Regions from separate parts of the Tepidibacillus fermentans genome, predicted to be linked through region 2. Evidence: riboswitches for the same ligand, from Rfam matches in the RefSeq annotation. Region 2 holds a riboswitch; the other holds the start of a gene.
The links. A riboswitch is a leader RNA that binds a small molecule or an ion and turns the genes downstream of it on or off. The one in region 2 is predicted to bind cyclic di-AMP.
Positions count from the first base shown of each region.

Region 1: linked by a shared signal. The riboswitch ahead of EDD72_RS05465 (APC family permease) and the one ahead of EDD72_RS07180 (dicarboxylate/amino acid:cation symporter) in region 2 are both predicted to bind cyclic di-AMP.

Region 1 is NZ_SMAB01000006.1:47,879-62,814, reverse strand. Features, by position in the region: gene EDD72_RS05510 (UDP-N-acetylmuramoyl-tripeptide--D-alanyl-D-alanine ligase) at 1-365, opposite strand, end outside; gene prxU (thioredoxin-dependent peroxiredoxin) at 494-1,087, opposite strand; gene EDD72_RS05495 (Na+/H+ antiporter NhaC family protein) at 1,273-2,691, opposite strand; gene EDD72_RS05490 (LutC/YkgG family protein) at 3,004-3,705, opposite strand; gene EDD72_RS05485 (LutB/LldF family L-lactate oxidation iron-sulfur protein) at 3,702-5,123, opposite strand; gene EDD72_RS05480 ((Fe-S)-binding protein) at 5,120-5,851, opposite strand; gene EDD72_RS05475 (CBS domain-containing protein) at 6,020-6,466, opposite strand; gene EDD72_RS12935 (hypothetical protein) at 6,710-6,838, shown strand; gene EDD72_RS05470 (hypothetical protein) at 6,894-7,289, opposite strand; gene EDD72_RS05465 (APC family permease) at 7,395-9,227, opposite strand; cyclic di-AMP (ydaO/yuaA leader) riboswitch at 9,326-9,465, opposite strand; partial or broken gene EDD72_RS05460 (molybdopterin-dependent oxidoreductase) at 9,617-9,858, opposite strand; gene EDD72_RS05455 (TPM domain-containing protein) at 10,011-10,769, opposite strand; gene EDD72_RS05450 (LemA family protein) at 10,766-11,344, opposite strand; gene EDD72_RS05445 (leucyl aminopeptidase) at 11,485-12,990, opposite strand; gene EDD72_RS05440 (DUF309 domain-containing protein) at 13,064-13,447, opposite strand; gene EDD72_RS05435 (3D domain-containing protein) at 13,562-14,227, opposite strand; gene EDD72_RS05430 (chlorite dismutase family protein) at 14,466-14,936, shown strand, end outside.
Region 2 is NZ_SMAB01000009.1:37,357-52,292, forward strand. Features, by position in the region: gene EDD72_RS07175 (RHS repeat-associated core domain-containing protein) at 1-4,883, opposite strand, end outside; cyclic di-GMP riboswitch class I at 5,012-5,098, opposite strand; cyclic di-AMP (ydaO/yuaA leader) riboswitch at 5,322-5,473, shown strand; gene EDD72_RS07180 (dicarboxylate/amino acid:cation symporter) at 5,566-6,837, shown strand; gene EDD72_RS07185 (FeoB-associated Cys-rich membrane protein) at 6,900-7,088, opposite strand; gene EDD72_RS12535 (hypothetical protein) at 7,085-7,228, opposite strand; gene feoB (ferrous iron transport protein B) at 7,243-9,240, opposite strand; gene EDD72_RS07195 (FeoA family protein) at 9,256-9,489, opposite strand; gene EDD72_RS07200 (iron-containing alcohol dehydrogenase) at 9,840-10,991, opposite strand; gene EDD72_RS07205 (ATP-binding protein) at 11,262-12,644, opposite strand; gene EDD72_RS07210 (response regulator transcription factor) at 12,641-13,336, opposite strand; gene EDD72_RS07215 (hypothetical protein) at 13,495-14,043, opposite strand; gene fabI (enoyl-ACP reductase FabI) at 14,166-14,936, opposite strand, start outside.

The sequences.
Region 1 (14,936 bases), on a different contig from region 2:
CTCGCAATCCCTTCAATTTTGCCATTAAAATTACCAATATGTGCAGACCCTACATTCGTGATAATCCCGATATTCGGCTGAATGATCTGACAATGCTTTCTTATTCCACCTGAATGTAACATTCCAAACTCTAAAACAACGGCTTGGTGGTAGGGGTGAATCATTTTCAGATATTTCAATGTATTTTTATAAGTATTGGCATTCCCTTTTGTTTTAAATATTTTCCATTTTTGTTGTAAGACCGATGCTGTCATTTCTTTGGTTGTCGTTTTTCCTGCACTCCCCGTAATTCCAACTACCGGAATATTTAAGATTAGAGGTTTTGCCAATTTCTTACCCCCTTCCAATGGTCGATGAACACAAATTACCTTTTTATAATCGTAAGGTATTTTATACTATGATGAACAAAGGAAACAGGTAAGCCCAAAAAACGTCTAAAAATGCAATAAAAAAGACGCCTCAAATGAAGCGTCCTTTAAAATATTGATTATGTCTAAGAAAGTTTCCACTCTTTCCAAATTTTACCTACCAATTCAGGGTTTGGCTTCAATGTAGGTTTGCCAGGAGTCCAACCTGCAGGTGTAACTTCTGTGTAGTTCGAATTACGAACATGTTGGAAAGCCTGTATTTGACGAAGTGCCTCATCTACACGACGTCCAACAGGAGGTGTAAGAACTTCCATTGCTTGGATCACACCATCTGGGTCGATGATGAAACGCCCACGCATATCAACGCCTTCACTTTCTTTAAATACGCCATACTTACGGCCAATCTCTCCATTGTCAGAAAGCATTGGGAATTGAACGCCACCATCAACCATTTTGGAGAGTTCTTCATCATTCCACATTTTATGGACGAACATACTATCCGTACTTACAGACAGAACTTGAACTCCAAGTGCATCAAACTCTGCTTTTTTAGCAGCAACTGCTGCCACTTCAGTCGCTCAGACATAGGTAAAGTCGCCTGGATAGAAGCAAAGCATGATCCATTTACCAGCATAATCGGATAGTTTTACTTCTGTAAATTTACCTTGATAATAAGCTTTTGCAGTAAAATCAGGAGCCTTTTGCCCAACTTGAACCATTTTATTTCCTCCCTCTTTGAGATTCCTCATATAAAATTTGTAGGTTCCCATTGCGTAGTTTATTAAACCTACATTTATTTTATACATTAATTTTAACTAAATCTTACCAAAGTAAGTTTTACTGATCAACTATTTTCTGCACTTTTGACATTTTTAACTATAATTATAAATTATACTTAAAAATTCTATCTAAACAAAAATGACGCTACTCCAAAAAGTATGGTCGTCATACTTGCTGCCACTAATGAAGGAACTAACTTATAGCGGGAATACTCGATAATCGGTAAGTCTAAAATCGTACACAATGTATTTGTATTATCACTTAATGGTGAAGCAAATGCCCCAAATGTTCCACTTGAGAAGACAGCTCCTACTGCTAATAGAATGTTAGTACCAGAGGTATGAGCCAATGTTACACCTAGAGGCATCAATAATCCCCACGTTCCCCATGATGAACCGATGAAATAGGAAATAATAGCTCCAATCAAGAACAAAGCAGGGGCAATTAAATAATGAGGAATCCAACTGCCAATATGCGCAATGATGAATTTCGAAAAACCTAATGCTTCAGAAACATCAGATACTCCCCAAATGAGTGCTAGTAAGATTATCACGGACATCAATTCGTTCCCCCCCTTAACAAAATGAGTCAAGAGGTCGTTGAACTTAAACTTCTGAAACAAGAAAAAAACAATCGTTAAGATAAGAGTAATAAATAATCCTTCCAACATAACACCCAGAGCATCACTTTGAATAAACGCATCAAAAAAACTTTTTGTTTTAAAATGTCCATCCCACCAACTTAAGAACAAGGTTAATGTTAAAACAGTCGCTAAGGGTAAAATTAAATTCCAAGGTTTAATCGGAGTTTCCTTTTCGTAAGCACGATAGCAGGCATCTAATGCTTCTTCTCCTTGATCAGCTTGAGGATTTTCCCCCGTATTTACCATCTTTGTTTCTTTTGAATGTTTAAAAAAGCTATAATAGATTCCAACTAAAATCATGACAATAGAGAAAAAATTAAAAGGAATGCTTTTTACATATACTGTGTAGGGTTTATCATGTATCCCAACTTTTTCTAAAGAAAGTTGAATCACAGAGACCATATAACCTACAAACGCCGTTGCTATGGGGATCAATGCTACAACAGGATTAGAAGTTGCTTCGATTGCAAAACCTAGTTCTTGCGATGATAATTTTAATCTTTGTTTTAATGCTTTCATGATCGGAGCAATCGTAACAATGCGAAAATCTGGATCACTAAATGTTCCAATCGTCGATAGCCATGTCAGCATAAAAGCAGAACGTTTCGTTTTTACTTTTTTACTAACGAGATGAACGAATCCTTTGATTCCGCCAGTTAACTTAATCATACTCACTAGTCCAGCAAACACATATAAAAAGATGATAATTCTTATATTATTCGTTTGGACCAAATTATGTACAAGATAATATAAAAATTTTCTTAACCCACCCAGTAGACTGGGGTCCATTAAATAACTTCCTGCAAGTAGCCCGACAAACAGTCCTGGAATCACTTGCTTTGTAAAAATAGAAATAGGAATAACTAGTAAGAATGGTACCAACGCTGTCCAAGATGACATATTTTCACATCCTTATCTTCCTCATTCTTCCTAATTAGTATGGCTATAAAGAATAAAGTCTATACCCTTTCTAAGACCTTTTACAATTCTTAGGCATTCATTCCATACCAAAAATACTAAAAAAATACATTATGTACCTCAACTGATCAGTATGGAAGACTATCGACGATATCCAAGAAAAGTACGATTTGATCCTCCAAAAATAGGAGCTTTTCCCTCTACAATCGCTTATACAGGCTCTACGAATTTCGTACCATGCCGTCCGCACACAAAAAGAACCTCTCTTCAATTAAGAGAGGTTCTAATCATGGTCTAATCGACAATTAAAACATATAATTCTTTTGGCCCATGTACTCCTGTCGTTAGTACCATCTCAATATCAGATGTTCTGCTTGGTCCGGAAATGAAGTTAATGAGGGAAGGGAGACGCCCTTTCTCATCAAAAGTTCTTTTGATCATTTGCAACGCTTGAGTTAACCGAGTGACGATCTTTTCTGAAGGTAAAATCGCAACATGAACTTCTGGAAGAAGGCTCACACTTCTCCCCTTGCCACCCTCATTATATAGGACAATTGTACCTGTTTCTGACAATCCTAATTCAGTCACCGTTATGCCCATCTGGCTTTTTTCGGCATATTGAGTAAGTGTTTCGAATCCTTTGGTTGTCTCCCACTTCATATACTCTATCTTATCTTTTAACGCTTCTTCAATTCCATATTGTTCTAACCTTGGATCATCCCAGATAATTACTTTTTTTGCTTGAATCTCATCAATAATATTTATAATCTCATTTGCTACATCAGCTAAAGAAATACGTCGAACTTTTCCGGCAATCGCTTCAAGATTTTTAATGAATTGCTGGATCAATCCCTCTTGATCCATTCCTTGGTAGAGATGATCCCATGGAAATTGATCATATTTGGGAGGTGAAACATTGGAACGACGTTCACGTCCCAATCGTTTAGAAATATGATTTAAGAAACTTTCTTGATCATGATTCAATGATTTGCTCATTCTTTACCAGCATCCTTTCCCTCTTTATTCCACCAATCCCTAAAGGTTTCTTTTGCTGGTTGCGGCATATCTTTGACATCAGTCCAATTACGTAAAACAGGCAGGGCCCTATTAAAGTAACCATCCTTTGTAACCGGCTTTGTTAAAGAGTGAGCTGCTTTAGTGGCTGTCTCATAAAGAGTTTGACTTCCAGCAACCATTCCAAACACTTTCATTGCCATCCGTTCACCAAAAGAAGACCGTTTACTATCTACATAATCTTTACGATGCTCAATCAGTAACTCAGCTAATGGAATTTTTACTGGGCAAACTTCTGAACAAGCATAGCATAACGTTGAAGCAAATGGTAACTCTTTATGATCTTCCTTATCACTTAATAATGGAGATAATACCGCACCGATCGGTCCAGGATAGACACTTCCATAAGCGTGCCCGCCAATATGACGATATACTGGACATACATTTAGACAAGCCCCGCAACGGATACACTTGAGAACTTCTTGATATTTTGTTCCCAAGATACCCGAACGTCCATTATCGACAACCACAATATGCAACTCTTCTGGACCATCAATATCTTGCGGCTGTTTTGGTCCCGTTATCGCTGTTACATAACTAGTGATTTTTTGGCCCGTCGCATGGCGTGGTAATAAAGAAAGAACAACATCTAAATCCTCCCATGTGGGTACGATACGCTCCATCCCCATGATCACGATATGTGTTCGTGGAAGAGTGGTACTCATCCGAGCATTTCCCTCGTTTGTAACAAGAACAAATGAACCCGATTCTGCAATGGCAAAGTTACAACCCGTAATTCCTACTTCTGCTTTAAAATACTCTTGTCGTAACGTCTTACGGGCAAATTCGGTAAGCTCATGCGGATCAGTAGGTAATTCCTTACCTGCTACTTTTGAGAATAATTCGGCCACTTGTTCTTTATTCTTATGAATCGCAGGTACGATAATATGGGAGGGGGTTTCATTTGCTAATTGAATAATATATTCCCCTAAATCCGTTTCTACCATTCGGATTCCTTCAGCTTCTAATGCCTTATTTAAATGCATCTCTTCCGAAACCATCGACTTTGATTTTACAATCGAATGGGTATCTTTTTCTTTCACTACTTTTTTAATGTAATCGATTGCATCTTTGTCTGTACTAGCAAAATAAATCTTTCCACCTAACTTGCGAACATTATTAGCAAATTGTTCTAAATAACTATCGAGATTTTCAATCGTGTGTCTACGAATCTGACTTGCTCTTTCTTTCCATTCCTCAAGATTTCCTAATTCATCTGCTCTTGCTTTTCTTCCGTCACGAAAGCGAGCTTGGGCTTTTTGTAACGATTGCTTGAGGAATTGATCCTTCTTAGCCTTATTTACACGTTCAACTAATCTTTGGTGGGTTTCTTTACTCATTTATTCGCCAACCCCCGTTCTAATATTTCTGCAATATGCATCATTGGTATTGGTTTTCCGTTATGTCGTAACCGTCCACCAATATTCATTAGACAAGCCAGATCTGTTCCAACTAAAATTTCAGCACCTGTCTCCTCTATATGTTCCGTTTTTTCCTGAACCATTTCCTCAGAGATTTCTGGATTCTTCACGGAGAAAGTACCACCAAAACCACAGCAATCTTCTGCATTTGGTAGTGGAACAAATTTTAGTCCTTTCACAGCACGTAACATTTGCTCTGGTTGATCGACAACTCCCATACCTCGACGTGTATGACAAGCAATATGAAGTGTGACAGTGGCATTTAATTCAGCACCCACGTCGGTAATACCTAATACATCGACAAAGAACTGGGAGAATTCATACACTTTCTCAGAGAGTGAAACCGCTTTCGGATACCATTCTGGATCTCCCTCAAATAATTCCACATAATGTTTTTTTAACATGGAACTACAGGAACCAGAGAGGCCAATGATGTATTCACTATGTTCAAAAGCACGAATCATTTGCTTGGCAGCTTGCTTTGCTTCTTCCATATAACCGCTATTATAAGCAGGCTGTCCACAGCACGTTTGACCTTGTGGAAAATCCACCCCTACCCCAAAACGACGTAATAGATTTACCGCCGCTTTTCCCGCATTGGGATAAAACATATCAGTAATACAAGTTGCAAAAAGAGAAACCTTCACTTTCCTCACACCCATTCACAAGATTATATGGTCATCTGATGACCTGTTTAATTAGAAACCTCATAAAAAATTTATGAGGTTAATCATAACGCTTTCATTACTACACTTTGATTTTAGTTCACATTTCTTTTTGATTCAATAGAACTATTTAAAAATTATGAAATGAATTTATTCGGCTTCATAGAACTCTTTTAGCAAATAATCTAATACTGATCGTCTAGTTAAGATTCCGATGAATTTCCGATCATGATTGACAATAGGCAAATACGGCCAATCCACAAGTAATTCGATTCCATAGCGTAATATGGTATCATCACTTAACATCGGGACATTTTGCTTCATCGCATCATGGACGAATTTACGACGAAAATCAAGATAATATGGGACTTTCTCCATCCTAGCGTATTCAAGGATTTCCGATTTACTGATAACCCCTTCTACTTCATCCGCCTCATTTAGAACAGGGACAGAAGACCAACCAGATTCCATCAATTTACTTAAAGCCTTTTCTAAATTCCATGTTGATCTTACAGTAATCACATTCTGAAAAGGTATAATAAGTGAACCAATCTCCTTAGACATAATTTGATCCCGAAATTGATCCAATTGTTGCATAACACATCTCTCCCTAATGAACAATTTTTGCTTCGCAAAATTTGTTCAGAAAGTCTGAAGTCAAAAGTTAGATTTGATAAAGCCGAACTTATTCATATGGAGTTTTAACTCCATATGAAAGCGTTTCCCAACATTTTAAATGTACCATAATTGGAATTATTGTCAATCATAGACAACCTCTTTTTATACATGAAACGATCTTTCCCATCGAACACTAGAAAAAACGAAAGGAGGCTTAAATAGATGGGAGAAGAAAAACATAAAACACCTCAGAAACTTCGAGTCAATGCAGATCAAAAAGGTCTTTATGAAGAAATGCAAATGGCAAAAGAAAATGCTGAACAGTTTCAACCGAATAAAAAAACGAGATAATGAACAAGATATACTTCAAAAAAGCAGACGACATTTTTCATATCGTCTGCTTTTTTTAAATACTGTACCACGGGTCTACATTTGCTTCTTCTTCATTCTCCAAAACATAAACACCACCAACCTCAACATGGCAAAACAAATCCTCGTTCAAGCCTGTTATCGAATAAAGCTTCATCTCTAAAATATCAAGGGTAAGTGCTGCATTATGGATACGTTCAATTCGTTGTTGTGAAATATTAAAATCTGGATGAATCGGCATTTGGTCAGACATTCTTAATATTTTCAATGTTAGATAATAACGAACATACTTTTTGGGATGAAACCGATCATCTAACTGTAGATCTTTCATTAAAATCATTTTTATTTTTGGAATGGCCTTTTTAAATTCGGATAAATTCCTGGTTGAAAATTGAACAAATATATCAATCGCTAATTTTTCTTCCATCCCCATCACTTTCCATTCATGAATTAAAGTTTATCATTTCAAAATAGAACTCGTCTTAATTATATAGAATAGACTCATTCGATTCTATAGTCTATGGTAGAGAGAAAAAGTTTAATGTCTTAAATGAAATGGGATCGTTGTAACGACCACGTTCTTTTTATGCAACAAAACGGTCCTCAAAACAACTGCTGTTTGGTTATGCAATAATGTATGCCACCATTTTCTTACAATAAATTGCGGTATTAATATCGTAATAAACATGTTATCACTTGACTTTTCCAAATTATCAATATATTTCATTAAAGGAGGAATCAATGTTCGATATGGTGAACGTAAAATGACTAGAGGAACATTTGGAATCCGAGAATTCCATTTTTCTCTCATTCGTGATGCTTGTTCATCATCAAACGCTACCGTAACCGCAACCACATCATCTGAAATACTTTTCGCATATGATACCGATTGAGCAACAACCTTACTTACCCCCGAAATAGGGATAATCACTTTCGATGTCATTTCACTGATTTGAATCGGTTGCTCCAGTCGTAGCTCATTGGAAACATCATTATAATGATCTTTGATGCGATAAAAAATTAAGACAACAATAGGTATGGCTAAAGTAACCATCCAAGCACCTTCAGTAAACTTGGCAACAATTGTCACGATGGTCACAATTCCTGTAAATAAGGTCCCAATACCATTGACCATCGTCTTAGATAACCATTTATTTCCTTTTTCTTGTATAAACGACTTGACCATTCCAGCCTGAGCAATCGTGAAAGATAAAAATACTCCTACTGCATAGAGAGGAATCAAAGCATGACTATCACCATGGAAGGCAATAATCAATATGATTGCCATCACACTTAATAAAATAATCCCATTTGAGAACACAAGACGGTCTCCTCGTGCTGTTAAGTTTCTTGGTAAGAACCCATCCTTCGCAATAATGGAAGTGAGTTGGGGGAAACCGGCAAAACTTGTATTCGCTGCAAGGAAAAGGATGAACATCGTTACAATTTGTATGAAATAATAGAGTATTCCTCTTCCAAAAATATGTTCTGCAATTTGGGAAACAACAGTTTCATGCTCTTTCGGTGTAATTCCATATCCATAAGCAAGAATCGTAATCCCAAAAAACATTGTTGCTAAAATGACTGACATCCAAATCATTGTTTTCGCTGCGTTTTTGGGAGATGGTGACCGAAAGGCGGGAACTCCATTACTAATTGCTTCTACTCCTGTCATTGCCGAACATCCCGAAGCAAATGCTCGTAAAAAAAGTAATAAAATCGCCCCACTACCTATTAGAGAATTCCCATGATGAATTGCTGTTTGCGGATAACCGTGCCATCCATCATGCCAGAGTTGATATCCCCCAAATAAAATCATCAGCAATACTGAACCAATAAATAAATAAGTTGGATAAGCAAATACGGTGGCTGATTCACGAATTCCTCTCAAGTTGAGAACCATAAGGATCACTACAAGTAAAACAGATAATAGAACTCTCCAAGGAATAAAAAATGGAAAAGCAGAAGTGATTGCCGCCACCCCTGAAGTCACGCTTACTGCGACAGTCAAAATATAGTCAATCATCAATGCTGCCCCAGCAATTAAGCTATAATTAATGTTTAAATGTTCTTTTGCTACAAGATACGCTCCACCACCTGAAGGAAAAGTAAAAATAATCTGGCGATAGGAAATCGTAATAATTAACAGTAAAAATAAAATGATCAGCGAGATCGGTAAGGAATAAGCAAATGCTCCTGTTCCAATCAAAGCCAATACGAGTAAAATCTCCTCAGTTGCATAGGCTACTGAAGATAAGGCATCCGATGAAAAAACCGCTAATGCCTTCCATTTGGGTAATTTTTCATGAGATAGTTGTTTTGTCCGTAATGGTGAACCTATAAGCAACCTTTTTAATTGATTTGTCGACATAGAATCCTCATTCCTGCCTTTTTTTGAAAATTAAAGTCCATAAAAGAAAAAACACGAGAATGGTTTTCTCGTGGTATCAGTTTAACGTCTACACGATAAACACCTCTCTATATCGCTTACGAGGTTAGCTGACGGATTCGGACGTAGAGAAGGAACGCCCTACCTATGAATCATTCATAGGATTCACCCCAGATACGATGGTTCCCCCGCTCCATAAAGGATTAAGCAGTTAATAACATTCTTAAGTTGTATGAGATGTATCATACTCCTCATCTATCCTTTTGTAAAATAGAAACGTTTTTTAAAAGTAGCCTAATTTACCTTGTATTTGGCATGAAAATTGATAATATATTCGCTTTTCGCTTGAAATATCATCATTTCACTTGTTATCAATCATCTTTATATCTTTGTTCTTTCCACGGATCACCATACATATTGTATCCTGCTCGTTCCCAAAAACCCGGTTTATCCTCTTTCATGAGCTCGATTCCTCTCACCCATTTTGCGCTTTTCCAGAAATAGAGGTGTGGAATCACTAAACGTAAAGGCCAACCATGATTGTCAAAGGCTCACCGTTATGATAGGTTGCAAATAAGTTCTCACTTCTCATGAAGTTTTTGATTGGAAGATTGGTAATCAAAAAGATAGGTTTATATATTCCATAGCAGTTCCGTTGTCTGTGTATTTCTTTTGAATAAAAAAAAATAGTAAGAAATACACTCCCAAAAGTCGCTGCTTATGGAATATATAAACCCACTATCTCCGAATCACTCGGCTTCAATACTACCATCCACGGCTTGCTCCGCCTCCACCGGATGATCCACCGCCACCTCCACGTGGACCGCCACCACCGAATCGACCACCGCCTCCTCTTGCAACTAGCGATAGAATCGTAAAGGTGAAAAAGCCGCCGAAGAAGATAAAATCAATAAGGATAAAGACAAAAATAATAAGAGCCCACACAAGTTCGGAAAGACTAAATGATTTTTTTGCTGGAGTATCAGGTGGTCTATTTTGAACCAATTGATCTGAGTTTAAATGATACTCTTTAGCCACCTCATTATACAGAGCCTTATAGACCCCCATCACAGCTAAGTCTGGTTGATTATTTTTCAAATATGGAACAGCGAAATCATCCAAGATTCGTCCTGCTTTCCCGTCAGGAATTGCTCCTTCAAGACCATAGCCAACTTCGATTCTCATCTTATGGTCATTCATTGCAATAACAAATAACACACCATTATTTAATTTTTTATCACCTAACTGGTAGGTACGAAAAGCGGTGGTTGCATATTCTTCAATTGGTATACCATTTGTCGTATCAACCGTTAAAACTGCAATTTGCGCTTTTGTGGCATCATCTAATCTTCTTCCTAGATCAATCAATTCAGCCTTTTGATCAGGAGTTAAGACATGCGCAAAATCCTGAACATATATATCTCCAATAGGTTTTGGAATCTCAATTTGAGCAAAACTAATGGATTGAAATAAAACCGTGATAGCAAAGAGAAGAAAAAAGATTCCTCTTAACCTCTTTTTCATTTCGATTGACTCCCAAAATCAACAGATGGTGCCTTTTGGGCATTCTCATCCGCTTGGAAATATTCCTTTGGCTCAAAACCAAATAGACGAGCGACAATCACTCCAGGGAACCTTTTGATCTGTTGATTATAGGTTTGTACCGCAGTATTGTAATCTCTTCTTGCGGTTGCAATTCGATTCTCCGTACCTGCCAATTCATCCATTAATTGCGTAAATTGTCGATCCGCTTTTAAATTCGGATACCGTTCGACAACAACTATTAATCGACTTAAAGCTGAGTTCAACTCTGTATTCGCATTCGCCATTTCTAAAGGTGTTCTGGCTCCTGCTAAACGAGCCCTTGCATCGGCAATCCCTTGCAAAACCTCTTTCTCATGAGCGGCATAACCCTTGACGGTATTGACCAGATTCGGAATTAAATCCATTCTTCTTTGTAATTGGGTTTGAATTTGGGCAAAAGATTGATTTACCGCTTCTTCTTGTGAAACAAAGCTATTATAGCTACCTATCATTGAAAAAGCGAGTATTGCAAAAATAGCAACAATAACAATTAAAATAATGGTTCCTTTTTTCATGAGATTCTCCTTTCACTCCCTTTTAATTTATATTATACCTCTTTTATTAAGATATAACGAGAAAACAAAGCGATTAGCGTCAGCGTAAAAAAAGGGCAAGGGTTTTTTAAGTAAATCCCCTGCCATATCCTAAATTCTATTTATTTCATCCCGTGTTTTCCATAATGTTTCGCAATTTGTACAAGAGAGCGAACCATCACACCAGTAGCTCCTTTTGGAGTAGTCGGTGTTTCCTTAGATGTAAAAGCTGTACCCGCAATATCTAAATGAATCCAAGGAGTATCCTCTGCAAAAGCATCTAAGAATAGTGCAGCAGTAATACTGCCTGCATTTCTTCCCCCAGTATTTTTCAAATCAGCAATTTGGCTTTTAATTTGTTCTTTATATTCATCAAAAGTAGGTAACTGCCAAATTTTTTCGCCTGCTTTTTTCGCTGATTTCTTAAAGTCTTCAAGGAAAGCAGGATCATTTGTAAAAGCCCCTGTAGTTACCGTACCTAGCGCTACAAGAATCGCTCCTGTTAAAGTGGCTAGATCAATAATTCTTGTTGCTCCTAGCTTTTTTGCATAGGTAATTCCATCTGCTAAAATTAGACGACCTTCTGCATCTGTATTTAAAACTTCAATCGTTTTTCCACTCATCGTACGGATGACATCTCCAGGCTTATAGGCCTTGCCAGATGGTAAATTCTCAGTAGAAGGAATGACGGCAACAATATTTACTTTTGGACGTAATCGCCCGATCGCTTCCATCGCTCCAAGAACGGCTGCTCCTCCTGCCATATCTGTTTTCATTTCATCCATATTCGCTGCAGGTTTTAGCGAAATTCCACCACTATCAAAAGTTAAACCTTTTCCGACAAAACCTAAAACTTCATCCCACTTTTCTCGACCACGATATTTGATCACGATCATTTTTGGCGGTTGATCACTTCCTTGGGCCACTGCCAAAAGTCCGCCCATTCCTAAACGCTCCATCTCTTCTTTACCGAGGACTTCATATTCCATCCCATAACGGCGAGCAATTTCTACTGCTTTTTCTGCCATCTTTGTCGGCGTCATCAGATTACCAGGGGAATTGACTAAATCCCTTGCAAGATTGGTTCCTAATCCATAAGCAGTTCCACATTCAATTCCATACTCTAATTCTTCCGATACTTGATCTGCCATCAGCTGGATGAATTCGATTTGGTGATGCTCTTCTTTTTCTGAACGATACCCTTCAAAATGATAAGCAGCCAAAACAGCCCCTTCCGCAAATGAATGAGTCACATGGTGTTCATGAACATTAGGATGATTGATACCAAAAGGACAAGAAGCGATTCGTTTTGCTTTCACTTTGATTCCTTGTTTTACAGCAATAGCAGCTACTTCCCTAATCAGATCTTGATCGAATTGGTCATAATTTCCTAAACCAATTACTAAAACCCGAGAGGCAGGAATTTTACCAAACGTATGAATAAGAACAGTTTCTTTTGCCTTTCCCGTAATATCCCCTTGCTGAATTAAATCCGAAATCGCACCATCAAGAACTTGATCTAACTCTGCTAACTTACCCTGTGGTTTTTTTTCATTGAGATAATGACCAAATACCAACAAATCTGCTTTAATCTCTGCAACATTTAGATTCGTAAATTCGATTTTCATGACAACACCTCCAAAAAAATGGATATGGAATATTGTACTTTTTTTTCACTGAATTGAAAATTATTTCGGTTGGCTAAAGTTTTTCCTGTTTCAAATGTAATTGAATCTTAGGAAAATCGATTTTTGTGACTTCATCGATGGAGATCCTTCTTTCTTGAGGTAGAACAGCTAATGCTTTTTCAATAAAGTTGATCACAGGCTCTAAGTCAAGATCCCAATATTCAGGACGATAAGGTTGTAAGTATTGATAAGCAGATTGAAAAAGGGCTCTCGAACCGTAAATATTTCCGTTTTCGAAATGATAAACGGCAACAGCCACTTGTAATAATCCTTGTAGAAACTTGTTTTGCCGATCTGTTAACCAAATTTCTTCAAGTAGGTCATGGCATTCGTAATATTCCCCTTCGTTAAATTTCTCAAAAAACAAATAATATTCCTCAGGATATTTTCTGAACATCATTTCACCCCTGACTAAAGAATACTTTTATCATAACAAAGGAAAACACAAATTGCACGATTTCGAATACAATCAAAAAAGGCAAGGATATTTACTCCTTGCCCGTAAATCATTTTATTTTATTGCATCAACTGGTTCTGCACGGTTATATTCTTTCATAACCTCTTCTGTTAAAGTCCCATCGCCTTTTTTAATCACATAAACATCAACTTCTCTTTTTCCCCATTCTTGATAAACATCTTGAATAGTTTCAAAATAAAGGTCTAATTTGTTCCCTTTTATCGCCGAACCTTTATCGGCAACAACACCGTAGCCATATCCTGGAATATAAAGGACGGTTCCTATTGGGAAAACGTTTAAGTCAGCGGCGATCGTAGAATAATTCCCTCTTATGACTCGAACTCCGGAATAAGTAATACCATATTGAGGGTGAGATTTATCTTTACCTGTTGATTCCTTTCCAGCTGTATAACCTGTCGCTACCACATGTACCTTTTCATATTTGGAAAGATCAAAGATAGGTTGACTTTTCGTTTCATTACTTTTGGCTTTTATAGGTTCTTTTTGTTCTTTACTCAACAGTTTTCCTAAGAAGGGTAATTGATGATCTTCAAGGAAAAAATGAAACATCTCATTCATAAAATCATGATTCACGTGATTGTTTTGATTCCTATTTTCTATTTGTTTTGGAATCATTGTAAACCCCATCAATTGGATGGATATTACAACCAGCAAGAAGAGTAATGATAATTTAGCTGGTTGTTTATTTTTGGTAGACATTGATCTACCTCCTCTCTAAAGTTCATCTTTTCCGACAAAAAAATTTTTATACCTACTTTAGAGAGAACTTCTTAGATTTTTGCATGAACTTGGAAATTATCTCTTGCTAATTTTACCGATTCGACCTGACAAAAATAAATCTTGTCCTTTTTATACTAAATACCTAGTGTTTATATTGTAAAACGGTTTATCTTTGTTTAAAATGAGAATGAGTTACCATGAAAAAGGAGGATCGCTAATGAATCTGAATCCACATGCAACTAAAACAACGAATTCCCCAAATCGTCCAACTCAATACATCAACTTTATTTTCTTCAAGGTAGACCCTGCTTTTCGCAGATTGAGCAAAGATGAACAAAAAAGAAGGAAAGATGAATTCCAACAAGTAGTGAAAGAATATATGAATCATTCCGATCTCATGCTTCTTTATTATTCCCTTGTTGGTATTCGAGCAGATGTTGATTTTATGCTTTGGAGAATCACTAACCGCTTAGAACTTTTTCAAGAAATGACTACTAAGTTATTACATACTGGTTTAGGTCAATATTTAACAGTTACCTATTCCTATCTATCGATTTCAAAAAGAAGTATGTACGTAGATAAAATTGAGCCTGAACATCAAAACTCGCGAGCTTTCATCATACCCGGAAAATACAAATATCTCTTCGTCTACCCTTTTGTAAAAACAAGGGATTGGTACCATTTAACA
Region 2 (14,936 bases):
TCCTCTTGATTCTGTCTTGCTTCGTCTGGTTTTCCGTTGTTACGGTTATGTTCATCTGAAACCTCTTTCGCTTCTGCGATGGTGTTAAAGAAGCTTACGATTTCTTTCCAAATTTCTTTAAAGAAATTGATCACCTTCGTAAGGACGGCTTTTGCTTTTTCTACGATTTTACCGAAGAACGTTTTTTCTTCTTCTTTTGATGTAGTTTTGTCTTCGCTCTTTGCTTTTCTCTCTTTTGGAACGTTAGTTTCTTGATCCGCTTCTTTTTCTTCTTGTCCTTTTATTGTTTCTGTCGCCTTTTGGCTATTTTCTCCAAAGATATAGCTGACAAAATTGGCGACAAATGAAGATTCTTCGGAGTCTTCCTCTTCACCGTCTTTTGATTGATCTTTCTTTGTCCCTTTTTTCTCGTTAGGCGGTGTATAAACGGTATTTCGAATTGCTTCGATTTTTTCTTTCGGGTAGGTTACTTCCGTTAAACGATTCAGCGCGTCATATTTGTATACGGTCTTCGCTCCGTCCTCTTCTACCTGAGTGAGACGGTTGCCAACTTTATCATACGTGTAATGAAACGATGTAAGGAATGTTTTTCCTTGATGTTTGACAGATGTTAGTTGACTGTTTTCGTCGTATTGATAGGTTGTCTTGATGCCATTGGCACGGGAGATGGTGGCGATTTGTCCCGCACCGTTATAAGTAAACGATGTCTCATTCTCGTCTGGATCAATGAGCTTGGTGATTTCATTGCGACCATTATATTCATATCGAATGATTCGATCTTCCGGATCTTGGATTTGTGTGCGGTTGCCAGCGGCATCATATGTAAATCTTGTTGTTTTATTCAACTTCGTATTCGTCAATGCGGTTAAGCGATTTAACGCATCATATTCATAGATTTCCGTCGTAGCCGGGCTTGATGCTTTGATCATATTCCCAGCCGCATCATATGAATAAGTTAGTTTCTCGTCGCCTAAATCGATACTGGTCAACTCTTGGCGCTTGTTGTATGCATATTGAATCGTCTGTCCTTTCGGATCGATTTCTTGCACGAGGTTTCCAACTTTGTCATACACGTATTGGTGCACTTCGCCAAGGGCATTGATTTCCTTAATGACTTGACCAATGGCATCATAAACCCATTCCGTTTGATTCCCTTTGGCATCGATCATTTTTGTCATTTGTCCAAGTTGGTCATATAAATAAGTGGTTTGATTTCCTAAAGCATCTTTGACTTTTGTCAAGTTCCCAACCGAATCATACTCATAGCTTGTAATACGGCCTTCCGCATCCTTAATGCTCTTAACATTCCCTACTTCGTCATACGTATAGGTAGTTGTATCCCCTTTTGGATTGATTTCTTGGATTAAACGGTTCATTTTGTCATAAACAAATGTTGACGTATGATTTTGTTGATTGGTCATTTTAATCATGTTTCCGGCTTTGTCATAGCCATAAGAAACGGTATATCCTAATGGATCCGTTACTTTTACCAATCTCCCCGCTTCATCATAGTGAAACTTTGTCACAAAGCCTCGTTCGTCCTTAAAAGAATCAACGTTTCCGACCTTGTTATAGGTAAAGCTGATCTTTTGTTGATGCGGATTGATTATCTCACGTAATTGGTTATTTAAATCATACTTGTAGTTCCATGTATGGCCGCGAGCATCCATCAGTGCCGTCATGTTGCCGACAGCGTCATAGGACATCTTTGTCACAAACCCCTCGGGGTCGATGATTTCACGAATATTTCCAACCTCATCGTACGAGATTTTAGTGATATGGCCAAGCGGATCCGTTATCTTCGTCAGCCTTTGCAGCGCATCATATTGATAGCTCGTTATCTCCCCAAGCGCATTTTTCACAGATTTCAATAAGCCATTTGCTGTGTAGGAATATTCCGTTTTCCCTTTTAGAGGATCAATTTCCTTTATTAACTCCCCTGCTAGGTTATATTGGAATTCTGTTTTAGCCCCGTTTGGCTCTATGATCGACGCAACATTTCCGGCGGCATCATAGCCATATTGGACTTTTTGTCCTTTCGGATCGACGATTTCAACCATCCGGTCAAGTGCATCATACGTATATTGTGTGATAAATCCTTCCGCATCCTTGACAGAAGTCATTCTTCCCAGCTCATCATAGGTCCAAGAGGTGATGTGTCCTTTTGGATCGATCGCCGACTCAAGTAAAAACCTTTCGTTAAATCGGTAAACAGAAGTTGCCCCACCAGGCTCTATCACCTTAACGCTTCGATCAGATAAGTTGTATTCATACTTGGTTTCATGTCCTTCTTCATTCACATACTTCGTCATCCGGCCTAAAGCATCGTAAGAAAATGTGGATGCATTTCCTAGCGCATCCGTCACTTTCAGGAGATTTCCCACTTCATCATAAGCAAATGAATAGGCGGCTTTTAACGGATTGACGATCGCCGTAACGAGTCCAAGTGAATTATACGTATAGGTGATTGAATGACCTTGTGGATCCGTTTCTTTAATAAGCTGGCCTATCTTATCGTATTGATAAGACGTTTCTTGACCAAGGGGATCGATTACCTTGGTCACTTGACCTAGCGCATCGTAAGAGAAAGTGGTCGTGTTACCTTCTGGATCTGTCATTTTTGTCAGTTGCTGTAGTTCGTTATACTCATAACGGGTTACTCTTCCAAGTGGGTCTTTTATTTCGATGACATTTCCAAAATCATCGTACTGATAGCTTGTTTCAGCCCCTTTCGGATCACGAATACTCAATAAGTGGCCCATCTTGTCGTAAGAATACGTATAGGTTTCTCCTTTAGCATTCGTAACGTTCTTCGGAAATCCATTGGCATCATACGTGTAAGCCGTATAAAGCTTTCCGTTTAAGAACCGTTTTTCAAGCTTGTCCTTGCTATTGTATTGATATGTCCATGTTCCAAATGGCGTCACATGTTTGACAAGACGATCCAATGCATCGTATTCAAATGTTTCATCGTTCATGAATGAGCCCGATTGACTTTTCAACCTTCCTAACGGATCATACGTATAGGAAACGGTTGCTCCCAACGGCCCTTGAATGTCTGTTAGTTGACCTTTGACATTGTAAGTGTAGGAGGTCGTTGCGCCATTCGGCTCCTTCTTGCGAATGACTTGCCCTTTCGAATTATATCGATACTCATAAACCGCTCCATTCGGCAGCTTGGCCTTTACCAGCCTGCCGTTTGCATCATATTCATAACGAATCGATTGGTTTTTGGCGTCTGTTATCGAAACAAGACGGTCACCGTTATCATACGTATAAGTCGTAACGGAGCCGTTTGGCATCGTCACACTTTTTAAGCGGCCGACTTGGTCATAGGTGTATGAAATCGTTTGGCCTAATGGGTTAGTGACCGTTTTGAGCTGTCCATATGCATCATACGAATAGCGTGTGATTTTGTTGTTCAAGTCTTTAGACTCCGTCACAAGTCCTCGCGAATCATATCTGAATTCTTCTTTTTGCCCTAACGGATATTCAACAGATATTAAATTTCCTTTCGCATCGTATGTCCGCTTCCATACCCGTCCTTCTCCGTCTTTAATGATCATAGGCAATTGAAGATTGGAGTCATAGGTAATATTCGATTCTTCTCCTAACGATGACTTTTCCACTGTAATATGATGAAACTCGTTATATTGAATGGATATCGTTTCAAGCGGTCCCGAAACATTGGTCAAGCGCTTTTGTTCGTCAAATGAATATGTGTATATGTTTCCAAGAGCATCTACTTTTTTCGTTATATTGTAGTCTTCGTTGTAAAAATAAGCCGTTGAATGTCCTAATCCGTCGTAAACCGTTACTTGATGATCTCCGTACTCATATCTGTATAGTAAATCGCCCTCATGTGTCACTTTGGACACGCGATCTCCTGTATAAGAAAACTGCTTAGTGCCAGTTTGAGAATCTGTCACTGACAGAAGGCGATGCTCGTTGTCATATGAATACGATTCCGTCGTTCCATCAGGATGCGTGACTTTTCGCAGTTCATTGTTTTCATAGGTATACGTTGTTACACGGCCAAGTGGATCGGTCATAGATGTGATGAGCTGACCGGCATATTCGAATGTAACGGTACGTCCATCGGGACTTTTTATTTCAACCAATCGGCCTTGGGAATCGTAGCTCAAGTTCACGCGATTTCCATTGCGGTCCTCAACGGCGATTAATTTTCCGGCTACAGGGTCTGCGTTGGTTCGCCAAGGTGCATAATACCCTTTAAAAACATAAGTGGTTCCATGGGGTTGTGTTACGCGATATTCATCTTTCGAAATTCGTTTTAGGGATGACTTGGTGGATCCTTCCGCAGTGTAATAGCCTTTATCAAGCGGATAATAAATCGCCGGATCGCCATCATACTCATCCACTAATAAACTTTCGTCTTCTTTGTGATACGTATAATTCACCTTTGTTCCATCTGATTTAAATTCCGTGATATGAAACTCATCAAACATTTGTATGTAGTGATTATAAGGAAATGTCCAGCCATAACCGAAAGGTGACAAGCGATTCTTTTGGCTCGAATGATATAATCGCTGGATTGTCACTGGAAACCCATAAGAAGGGAGTATAAAGTCATCTCTTTGAACAAATGCATTCCCTTTTGGAATCTCTACAGGTTCCTCCAATACAGGTGGTTCCGGTGATTGGGCAAAGTGACTGTCGTTTAATAAACTTGGGATAGCTGAGTTGCCATCTGTAGATTGGTTATTAAATAACGAAGCAAATCCTTGGGAATACCCCGGCGGCTGTCCAGGCTGCGGAAGCCATTCTTCTAGAAAAGGATTTAAAAATGCTTCAGGCGTAGCCGCTTCAGCTTTTTTGGTCATTCCAGGCAAAACAGAATTTGTGATGAGCAGAATAACCATGAAATAAATAATAGATTTGTAGAGAACTCGTTTCTTCAAAACAAAAACAACTCCTTTCCATCTACGATTTCCCATCAGTCTAAACACAAGGAACACCGTCGATGAAAAGAGTTTTAACGCAGGAACCGTTCGGTAACCCAGCCATCCTAGCATTCACTTGCCTTAGACCTGTGGCTTTGCGTCCCCGGCTTTCGCCGGGTTTGCCTTTATCGCTGTTCAATTGTTCAAGTGATTTAACCTATATCAATTTCTATATCGGATCATTTTATAAAAATTTTACATTTTAGATAAAATTTAATAACTTTATTTTGTTAAAGACGATGTTTTAAATAGTTGTTTAATAGTTAAACAAACAGAGATCATGGAACGAATCTATACTTCAGGAGAAGCGCAAGATTGACTTTTATGTAAACTATTGTTAAGATAAAGTTAAATTGAATAGTCCGCACGCTGAATCATTTTTATATATGAGCGGAGGAACCAAGATTGTGGCATTGCCACTTGGGGTGAATTCTTAATGTACATTAAGGTAGGGCGACTCTCACGTCCGAACCCGACAGCTAACTTCGTAAGCGTCTCGAGGGGTAGGATCTCGTTTATTACGAGTCTTATTTTGGCGTATTTTAAGCCATAGAAGACTTTGCCCTTCTATGGCTTTATTTTATCTTCAAGGAGGTATGCTATGAAATTAACAGGAAAAATTTTATTGGCATTAGGATTAGGTGCATTGTTTGGTTTAGGATTAAATCTTTTTGCACCACATGTATTCCCATCAGTTGATCAATATCTTCTTACCCCACTAGGCAAAATCTTTCTTAATCTCATTAATATGTTAGTGGTACCCATCGTCTTTTTCTCTATTACCCTTGGAACAGCTGGAATTGGTGATCCTAAAAAATTAGGAAGAATTGGAAGTAAAACATTAATTTACTTTATCTCCACAACAGCAATTGCGATCATCATTGGTTTAGCTTTAGCACTTACCATTCAACCTGGAGCAGGCTGGCAATTTTCTGCTGAACAAGCTAATTTTAAACCAAAAGAAGCCCCACCTATTATGGAAACGTTGCTCAATATCATCCCAAAAAACCCCATTCAATCCATGGCAAATGGAGATATGTTACCTTTAATTTTCTTCTCAGTTTTCATTGGTATCGGAATCGCAGCCCTAGGAAAAAAAGCGCGAACTTTCCACGCTTTTGTTGAACAAGGAAATGAAATTATGATGTATTTAGTTACTCTCATGATGAAGTTTGCCCCATATGGTACGTTTGGTTTAATTGCCTCGGCAATTGGTAAACAAGGGTTTACTGCGATCCGTGCAATGGGATTGTACATGTCGGTTGTGATTCTTGCTTTATTCATCCATACGATTGCAACCTATGGTTCCATGATCTTATTCATTGCAAAAAGAAATCCGATCGACTTTTTCAAAGGATTCTTTCCAGCAATGGCCGTTGCTTTTAGTACATCAAGTAGTGGTGCAACACTACCGGTATCAATGAAAACAGCACAAGAAAATTTAAAGGTACCTGAACCCATTAGCAGTTTCGTTCAACCACTGGGTGCCACCATTAACATGGATGGTACTGCAATTATGCAAGGTGTGGCTACTGTCTTTATCGCCCAAGTTTACGGTGTTGATTTAACCTTTAGTCAAATCATCACTGTTGTTTTAACGGCGACACTTGCAAGTATTGGAACAGCTTCCGTTCCAGGTGTAGGCTTGGTTATGTTAACGATGGTGTTAAAATCGGTTGGTTTACCTGTTGAAGGAATTGGCTTAATCCTAGGTGTTGATCGACTCCTTGATATGCTTCGTACAGCAGTGAATGCAACTGGTGATGCGGCTTGTGCTGTGGTAATCACAAAGACAGAAGAAAAATATCATCCTGAATGGAATCAAGAGGAAGAATCGGTACCATATAGAGAAACTGAAGAACTCATAGGATAAGAAAAAAAATATGGGCTATTCTCTCTAAAAAATAGCCCACCATTTATATTCAGACACTATGATCATGAGTTTTGATCCAATATTAACGCTGCTTGATTTGCCTTTAACTGTTGTACAGGGCATGCCCCTTTTAAAGAACATCCTGTACAGTTGTCGCAACTTTTCCCTGCTTTTAGGTTACGAAAGGATCGATACAATGTCCATCCACTGTAACTGACCATTAAACCTAAAATGAGATAGGAAAGAATCATGATCTCTCCTCTTCTCCCTTCTTCATTTCATTCGTTTGATGAAAGCAACATTCCCCTTTTAATCGTTTTCGCATCACTTTTATCAAGACAAAACCACTATAAATCACAATCACAGCCGCCAACAAATATGAGATCATCATGTCATCGCCCCCATTTATATTAGTAAATGTCCGATTTGATTGACAATGAAAGCCAACATCCAAGCGATCGTGAAACTATATCCGATTGAAAATAATGGCCATTTCCATGAACCCGTTTCTTTTTTCATCACCACTAACGTTGCCATACATGGTGTATATAAAAGAACGAATACCATAAAGGCATAAGCAGTAACTGGTGTAAAAATACTCTGAATCACTCCAGATAAATCGCTGATGGTTCCCCCTGTTCCATAAACGATTGACATGGTGGATACAACAATTTCTTTCGCCATAAAACCGCTAATTAATGCAACAGCAGATTGCCATGTTCCAAATCCTAAAGGAGCAAAAATCGGTGCTAGAACCTTACCAAACAACGCTAAAAAACTATCACTCATATTTTCAACCATTCCTTGGAAGGAAAAGTTTGCTAATAACCATAAAACGACAGCCATGCTAAAAATCACAGTTCCAGCTTTTTTAATGAAGTTTTTTCCTTTATCCCAAGTATTTAAAAGCAAGCTTCTAACCATTGGAACACGGTAAGGTGGTAATTCAAGCACAAATAAACTTTCTTCTTGTTTCAATAAAAATCGTTTAAAAATGAGTCCTAATAAGATCGCTAAAATAATTCCCAACACATATAAAGAGAAAACAACGATGCTTTGATACTGTCTAAAGAAGATCGAAGTAAATAATGCATAAACGGCTAACCGAGCAGAGCAAGACATAAATGGACTTAATAAGATCGTAATTAATCGTTCCTTTTCTTGTTCCATTGTCCTTGCGGCCATAATTCCTGGAACATTACAACCAAAACCAATGATCATCGGAATGAAAGCTTTCCCATTTAAGCCGATTTTCGCCATCGCTTTATCCATCACAAAAGCAGCTCTCGCCATATAACCCGAGTCTTCTAAGAAAGAAATAATGAAAAATAGGACAAAGATTTGCGGGACGAAAACTAATACTCCACCAACACCTGCAATAATTCCATCTACGATGAAACGAATTAACCACTCTTCCGCATGAATAGAGATGAGTAATTGTTTTACTGTATGGGAGAATGGCCCATTAATAAAACCATCCAATAGATCTTGTAGCGGTGTCCCGATCCAAGAAAACGTAGCCTGGAACGTTAAAAACATAAATAAGAAAAATAACGGAATGCCTAAATATTTATGGGTTACAACGGCATCAATTCTTTCTGTCCATGTAATCTGCTTATTCTCATCAATCGTCATCACATCTTGTAACATTTGGTTAATCCAAAGGAAACGCTTTTCCCGGATCACTTGGGCCACAGAAGTATTTAATTTTGCAGCAAGATTTTCACGAATTGCTAAAATATGATCCCATACCTTTTTATCTTCAATATATCCTTCTACTACAGAGTTTTCTTCAAGGAGTTGTAAGGCAATCCAACGAAGATTGTGATATCGAAATTGTGGTAAGTCGTGTATCAACTGTTCAATGGTATGAATTCCCCATTCAATCTCTGCTCCATAATCCAATTGAAAATTAGGCGGATCCTCTGCTTGATCAAATGCTTGAATTAATTCATCATAACCTTTTCCTTTTCTTGCCATCATGGGGACAACTGGGATTCCTAATCGTTCTTCTAGTAATTTCACATCGATTTGAATCCCATATGTTTTGGCCACATCAATCATGTTTAATGACATGACCATAGGTTTGCCTAGCTCTAATAGTTGCAAAGTAAAATAAAGATTCCGTTCTAAATTAGAAGCATCCACAATATTAATTAATTTATCGATGTCTTCTTCCATCAAAAATTGACTCGCTACTTTTTCTTCAATGGAAAAGGGAGAAATACTATAAATACCAGGTAAATCAACGATTTGAATCGATTCGTCGTATTTTGCTACACCTACTTTTTTTTCAACGGTAACTCCTGGCCAATTCCCAACATGCTGTCTTGTTCCTGTTAATAAATTAAACAGAGATGTCTTCCCTGCATTCGGGTTACCAACTAATGCATAAACCGCCATGATAACCTCCCCCTCCTATTTCACAAACTCAACGATAATCCCTTCTGCCTCTTGTTTACGAAAACTCATTTGGAATCCCCTTAATTTGACTGCTAGAGGATCACCAAAAGGAGCAAATCTGGTAATTTCTAATGTAGTTCCAGGTAATAATCCCATGTCCATCAATCGTTTTTGTTTGCGTTCACTCATTCTCAAAGATTTGACACGAACTTTTTCTCCAACTCGACATTGAGCAAGAGTAACCTTCATACCGATCACCCTTTATTTAATATTGAGAATCATTCTCATTAATATTATATAAAAAGGTTCCTAGAATGTACACTAGGACATTATGACGAAAATGTGAACATTTTGTGAACATTTTAGTTATTATCTTTCTATTATCACTATGTTTATATTATAATTCTTTTTTTATCATTTTACTGTGATATTTATCACAGTGAATATAGTTTACAAGGTAAACTTTATTCAGAGGTTAGATGTGGGAGGTTAGACTTGATGAATTGACGAGGTGGCAAATTCTATTGTGCAGTGCCGCTATACAAAAAAGTGGAGGTGAAACACCTCCATCCTATACTTATTTTCTTTCATTATATGAATTACATTGCATTTTTAAAGATTTGTACGATTTCCTCTAAGGTTGCTTTTCTTGGGTTGGTAAGGTGTGTAGCATCCTTTTGCGCATTGGCTGCCATAATCTCGAAATCTTCTTCTTTTACACCTAATTCTGCTAACCCTGATGGAATTCCAATCGATGCAGATAGTTTCTTAATTGCTTCAATCGCCTTTTGAGCTGCTTCATTGACAGAAAGTCCATCGATATTTTCGCCCATTGCCACGGCTATATCGCGGAAACGTTCAGGGGCTGCAATGAGGTTAAATTGCTCGACATGAGGGAGTAAAATCGCATTACATACACCATGAGGTAGATTATAAAATCCACCTAATTGATGAGCCATCGCATGAACATAGCCTAAGCTTGCATTATTAAATGCCATCCCTGCTAAGAATTGAGCATATGCCATTTTTTCACGGGCTTCCATATTGGAACCATTCGCAACTGCTTTTGGAAGATATTCTGAAATGAGTTCAATCGCCATTAACGCTGCAGAATCTGTTAATGGGTTCGCATCTGTAGATACATATGCCTCAATTGCATGAGTTAACGCATCCATTCCTGTTGCAGCTGTTAGTGATGGTGGCATTCCTACCATTAATTCCGGATCATTAATTGATACAGCAGGAGTAACTCTCCAATCCACAATCGCCATTTTTACTTTACGGCTTGTGTCAGTGATAATACAGAAACGTGTCATTTCAGATGCAGTACCAGCGGTCGTGTTCACTGCTACAAATGGTACAAATGGATTACTAGATTTATCTATTCCCTCATAATCGTGAATTCTTCCTCCATTTGCTGCGACAAGCCCAATGCCTTTCGCACAATCATGTGATGATCCACCACCTAATGATACAAGCGAGTCACATCCATTTTCTTGCCATACTTTAAGGCCATCTTCTACATTACGGTCGGTTGGATTAGGTTCTGCGCCATCAAAGATCACAGCTTCTAATCCTGCTTCTTCAATCAATCCTTTTACTTGATCAGCCATTCCGACTTTTGCTAAAAAAGCATCCGTAACGATTAAAACCTTTTTCCCCCCTAAGGTTTTAATCCGCTCCCCAACTTCTTTTACACTTCCTGCTCCAAATAAATTAACTGTTGGAATAAAATAACCGCTTACTCTCATTTTTCAGCACTCTCCATTTTTATATTTTGGTTCTTAAAAAGGAACCACTACTAATAAAAAATTGTAAATAACTTGTAAAAATATTGAATTACCTTTTATTTATTATAATCCTCCATACAAGAAAGTATAAGTAACATTTCCATAAATTCATCATTTAGACAAATGTGTTATAAAAGTATGAAAATTTTTATACAAATTCTTAAATAAAAATAGGTTTGTATATTCCAACGGCTCCGTTGTCCGTGTATTTCTTACTGGAGTAGGTTTCGTTCATAATGGAAGTTGAATAAGAAATGTAGTCCCTTCCCCTTTTTTGCTCTCAACATTTATTCTACCACCATGAGCTTCAACAAATCCTTTGGCAATGGATAGTCCTAATCCAGTTCCCCCTTGATCTCGCGACCTTGAAGAATCGGTTCGATAAAAGCGTTCAAAGATATAAGGGAGATATTCTTCATCAATTCCTGGACCAGAATCCTTCAGTGAAATCATCACTCGCTGAGGTTGTTCTTCTTTCTTTATCTCAATAGTCACTTTTCCATGATTGGGGGTGTGGCGCAACGCATTCCCTAATAAATTGACAATGACCTGTGTGAAGCGATCAGGATCAACTTCGATCATTATCTCTTCATCCCCGATTAATTGTAATTGGATCTCTTTCTCCTCAGCTAACCATTCAAAATGGAACATAATCTTTTGAATCATTTGCTTGATATTGACCCTCTTTTTATTTAAAACTAATTGGCCTGCCTCTGCTAAACTTAACTGTTGCAAATCATTCACGAGTCGTGTCAAACGCAAAACTTCATCATTCAGTTGCAAAATCACTTCTGGCGTCGGTTGAATGGCCCCTTCCTGAATAGATTCAAGTTGACCTCTAAGGATGGATAAAGGAGTTCGAAGTTCATGAGCGACATCAGCAACAAGTTGCTTTCGCACCTCTTCATTGTGTTCCAATTTTGCCGACATTTCATTAAATGCTTTCGATAATTGATGAAACTCATCCTTGGTATTCACCGTTACCCGATAGGAAGTATCACCTTTTGCTAAATGACGAATCCCAATCATTAAACTTTCTAATGGCTTTGTTAATTTGTTTGCAAAGACAATGCCAAATAACACAGCGACCACAACTGCAATCGCAGTTCCAAATAAAAGGGAATTATTCATCGAATTTAAAAATTGTTGTTCCAAGCTTAAAATTCCGATACTCTTATCCCTTTCAATGATCAGTTCACCGATTTTCTGCCCATTTAGGAGTAAATCTTCATGAATACCCGATATCTCTTTACTGTTATGCCCAATCCATTCTTCGTCCGAATCGCCAATGACTTTTCCGTTTTTATCTGCAACAATTAATTGAAGTTCAGCCATTCGCGGGATCGTCTGATTATTTTTCCACATTGGTCCTTTACGATTTTGAACTAAATTTTTATTATTGACTAAAACTTGTTGTATATCATCCCATTTGCCGTAAAATTGGTAATATTCCGTTAATATCTCTTTCCATGTCTCAATTCTTTCACTTTCATTTTGTCTGACATAATTTTCGAAAACATTTTGAATCCGGTTTTGAAAAAAAATAGATTGCAATAAAGCCATAATCACAACGATGCTGCTAAAAGCGATAATCAGCTTAGTTTGAAGTTTCATACTTCTCCTCCAAAACGGTAGCCAATTCCATATACAGTATGAATGTATTTTGGATTCGCTGGATCTTCCTCAACTTTTTTTCTCAGATTGCTGACATGAGTGTCAATAGAGCGTTCGTAATTGGCATAGGCTTCACCCATTGCAATATTCATTAACTGTAGACGACTGAATACCCTTCCTGGCTTTTGCGCTAAGGCAACCAATATTTTAAATTCAGTAGGCGTTAATCCTACTTTTCTCCCTGAAACATAAACTTCATATTTAGAAAGGTTTATTGAAATATCCCCTCTTATAATCATTTCTTCATCAAGTGTTTCACCATCTGAACTAGTACGTCTTAATACCGCCTTCATTCTAGCTAATAATTCTCGTAAACTAAAAGGTTTGGTAATATAATCATCTGCACCCATTTCAAGTCCTAGTAGTTTGTCTACCTCATCTGATTTTGCCGTTAATAAAATGACAGGTATTTTTTTGTTCATTTGTCGAACTTCACGCAAAGTTTGATAACCATCTATACCTGGCATCATAATATCAAGCAAAATTAGATCAATTTCATTTTGTTTTATTTGATCAATTACTTCATAGCCATTACTTGCCTCGATTGTTACGTATCCCTCATTGATTAAATAAGAACTGACCATATCCCGGATTTTCGATTCATCATCAACCACTAAAATCTTTTTTTTCATGCCCATACTCCCCCTAAATATATTACATTCATTATATCAAATAACTGGGAAATTTTAGAATAAAAATTGTTTTATAGACTTTGTTTAGAAATTAGAGATCAGTTCTTCATACTAGAACAAAAGACCCTGAAGGGAACTTCAGGGCCTCACTCAAATTATTAATTATTATTGTTGGAAGACCAACGAGGACCTCCACCAAATCCTTTACCATACCCTTGACCATAGGATCCACCCATTCTACCTCTACCTATTCCTTGATTTTTAATGGCTGCTTGGGTATTGGTCTCCATTCGCTCTAATATAAATTGTTTTTGTTCTTCTGTAATCTTCTTATCTTTCACTAATTGATCTAATTGAGCCTTTTTATTTTCAATTAACATTTTAGCAATTTCATCCGAACTTTTACCTTTTTCTTTGGCAATTTGTTCTAATGATTTACCTGCTAATCGTTGGTTATAAAGCTCTTCATCAGAAATTCCTAAATATTTGGCAATTTCATCATGCATGACACCTGCAAAATATTGCCCCATTCTTAATCCCATTCCACCCCAACCAGAATTCGTCGTGTTTTGTTGTTGAATTTGTACAGGTGGTTTTGGTGGAACAAGATCGGTAGTATTTGCTGAACTAATGGCTGGCCCAATCATTGCACCAATTCCCATTGCTCCAGCAATCGCTCCTGCAAACATGAAGTGTTTTAATTTCATCTGAATAACCCCTTTCAAAAATAATTGATTTTGCTTACAGCATTATCATAACCAAAGGGTTTTCAGAACTTATCTTGCAAATTTAAAGAAAATGTTAAGATTCATATTTTTGATGTATCTTTTTAAGCCATTCCTAGAATGTGATACCCACTGTCGACATGAATCACTTCACCAGTGATACCACGAGATAAATGACTCATTAAAAATAGAGCCGTATCTCCCACTTCCGAAGCATCGGTCGCCCGACGAAGAGGGGCCTTTTCTTGAATTTCATGGAGAATTGTATTGAAATCAGATACTCCTTTTGCCGCCAATGTCCGAATCGGACCAGCAGAGATGGCATTTACACGTATACCATTTGGTCCAAGATCATTAGCTAAATACTTGACACTAGATTCTAATGCGGCTTTTGCTACTCCCATCACATTATAGTTCTTAACAACTCTTTCTCCTCCAAGATAGGTCATCGTCACAATGCTTCCCCCTTCTGTCATTAAAGGTTCAGCTTCACGAGCTACGGCTACTAAGGAATAGACACTAATATTTTGAGCCATTAAATAACCATCTCTTGATGTATTCGCATATTTACCTGTTAATTCTTCTACTTTCGCATGAGCAATACTATGTACGACACCATGAAGTGTACCCACTTCTTCTTTTAAACGTTGAAATAAGTCTTTGATTTCCTCATCTTTTGTTACATCACAGGAATACATCAGTACTTCTCCCATATCTGCAGTTAATTCCTTTAAGTTTTTCCCGAATTTTTCTCCCTGATAGGTAAAAATCAAGCGAGCTCCTGCTTTATATAGAGACTCGGCAATTGCCCAAGCAATACTTCTTTTATTTGCCACACCCATAATTAGAATATTTTTTCCTTTTAAAAGGCTTTC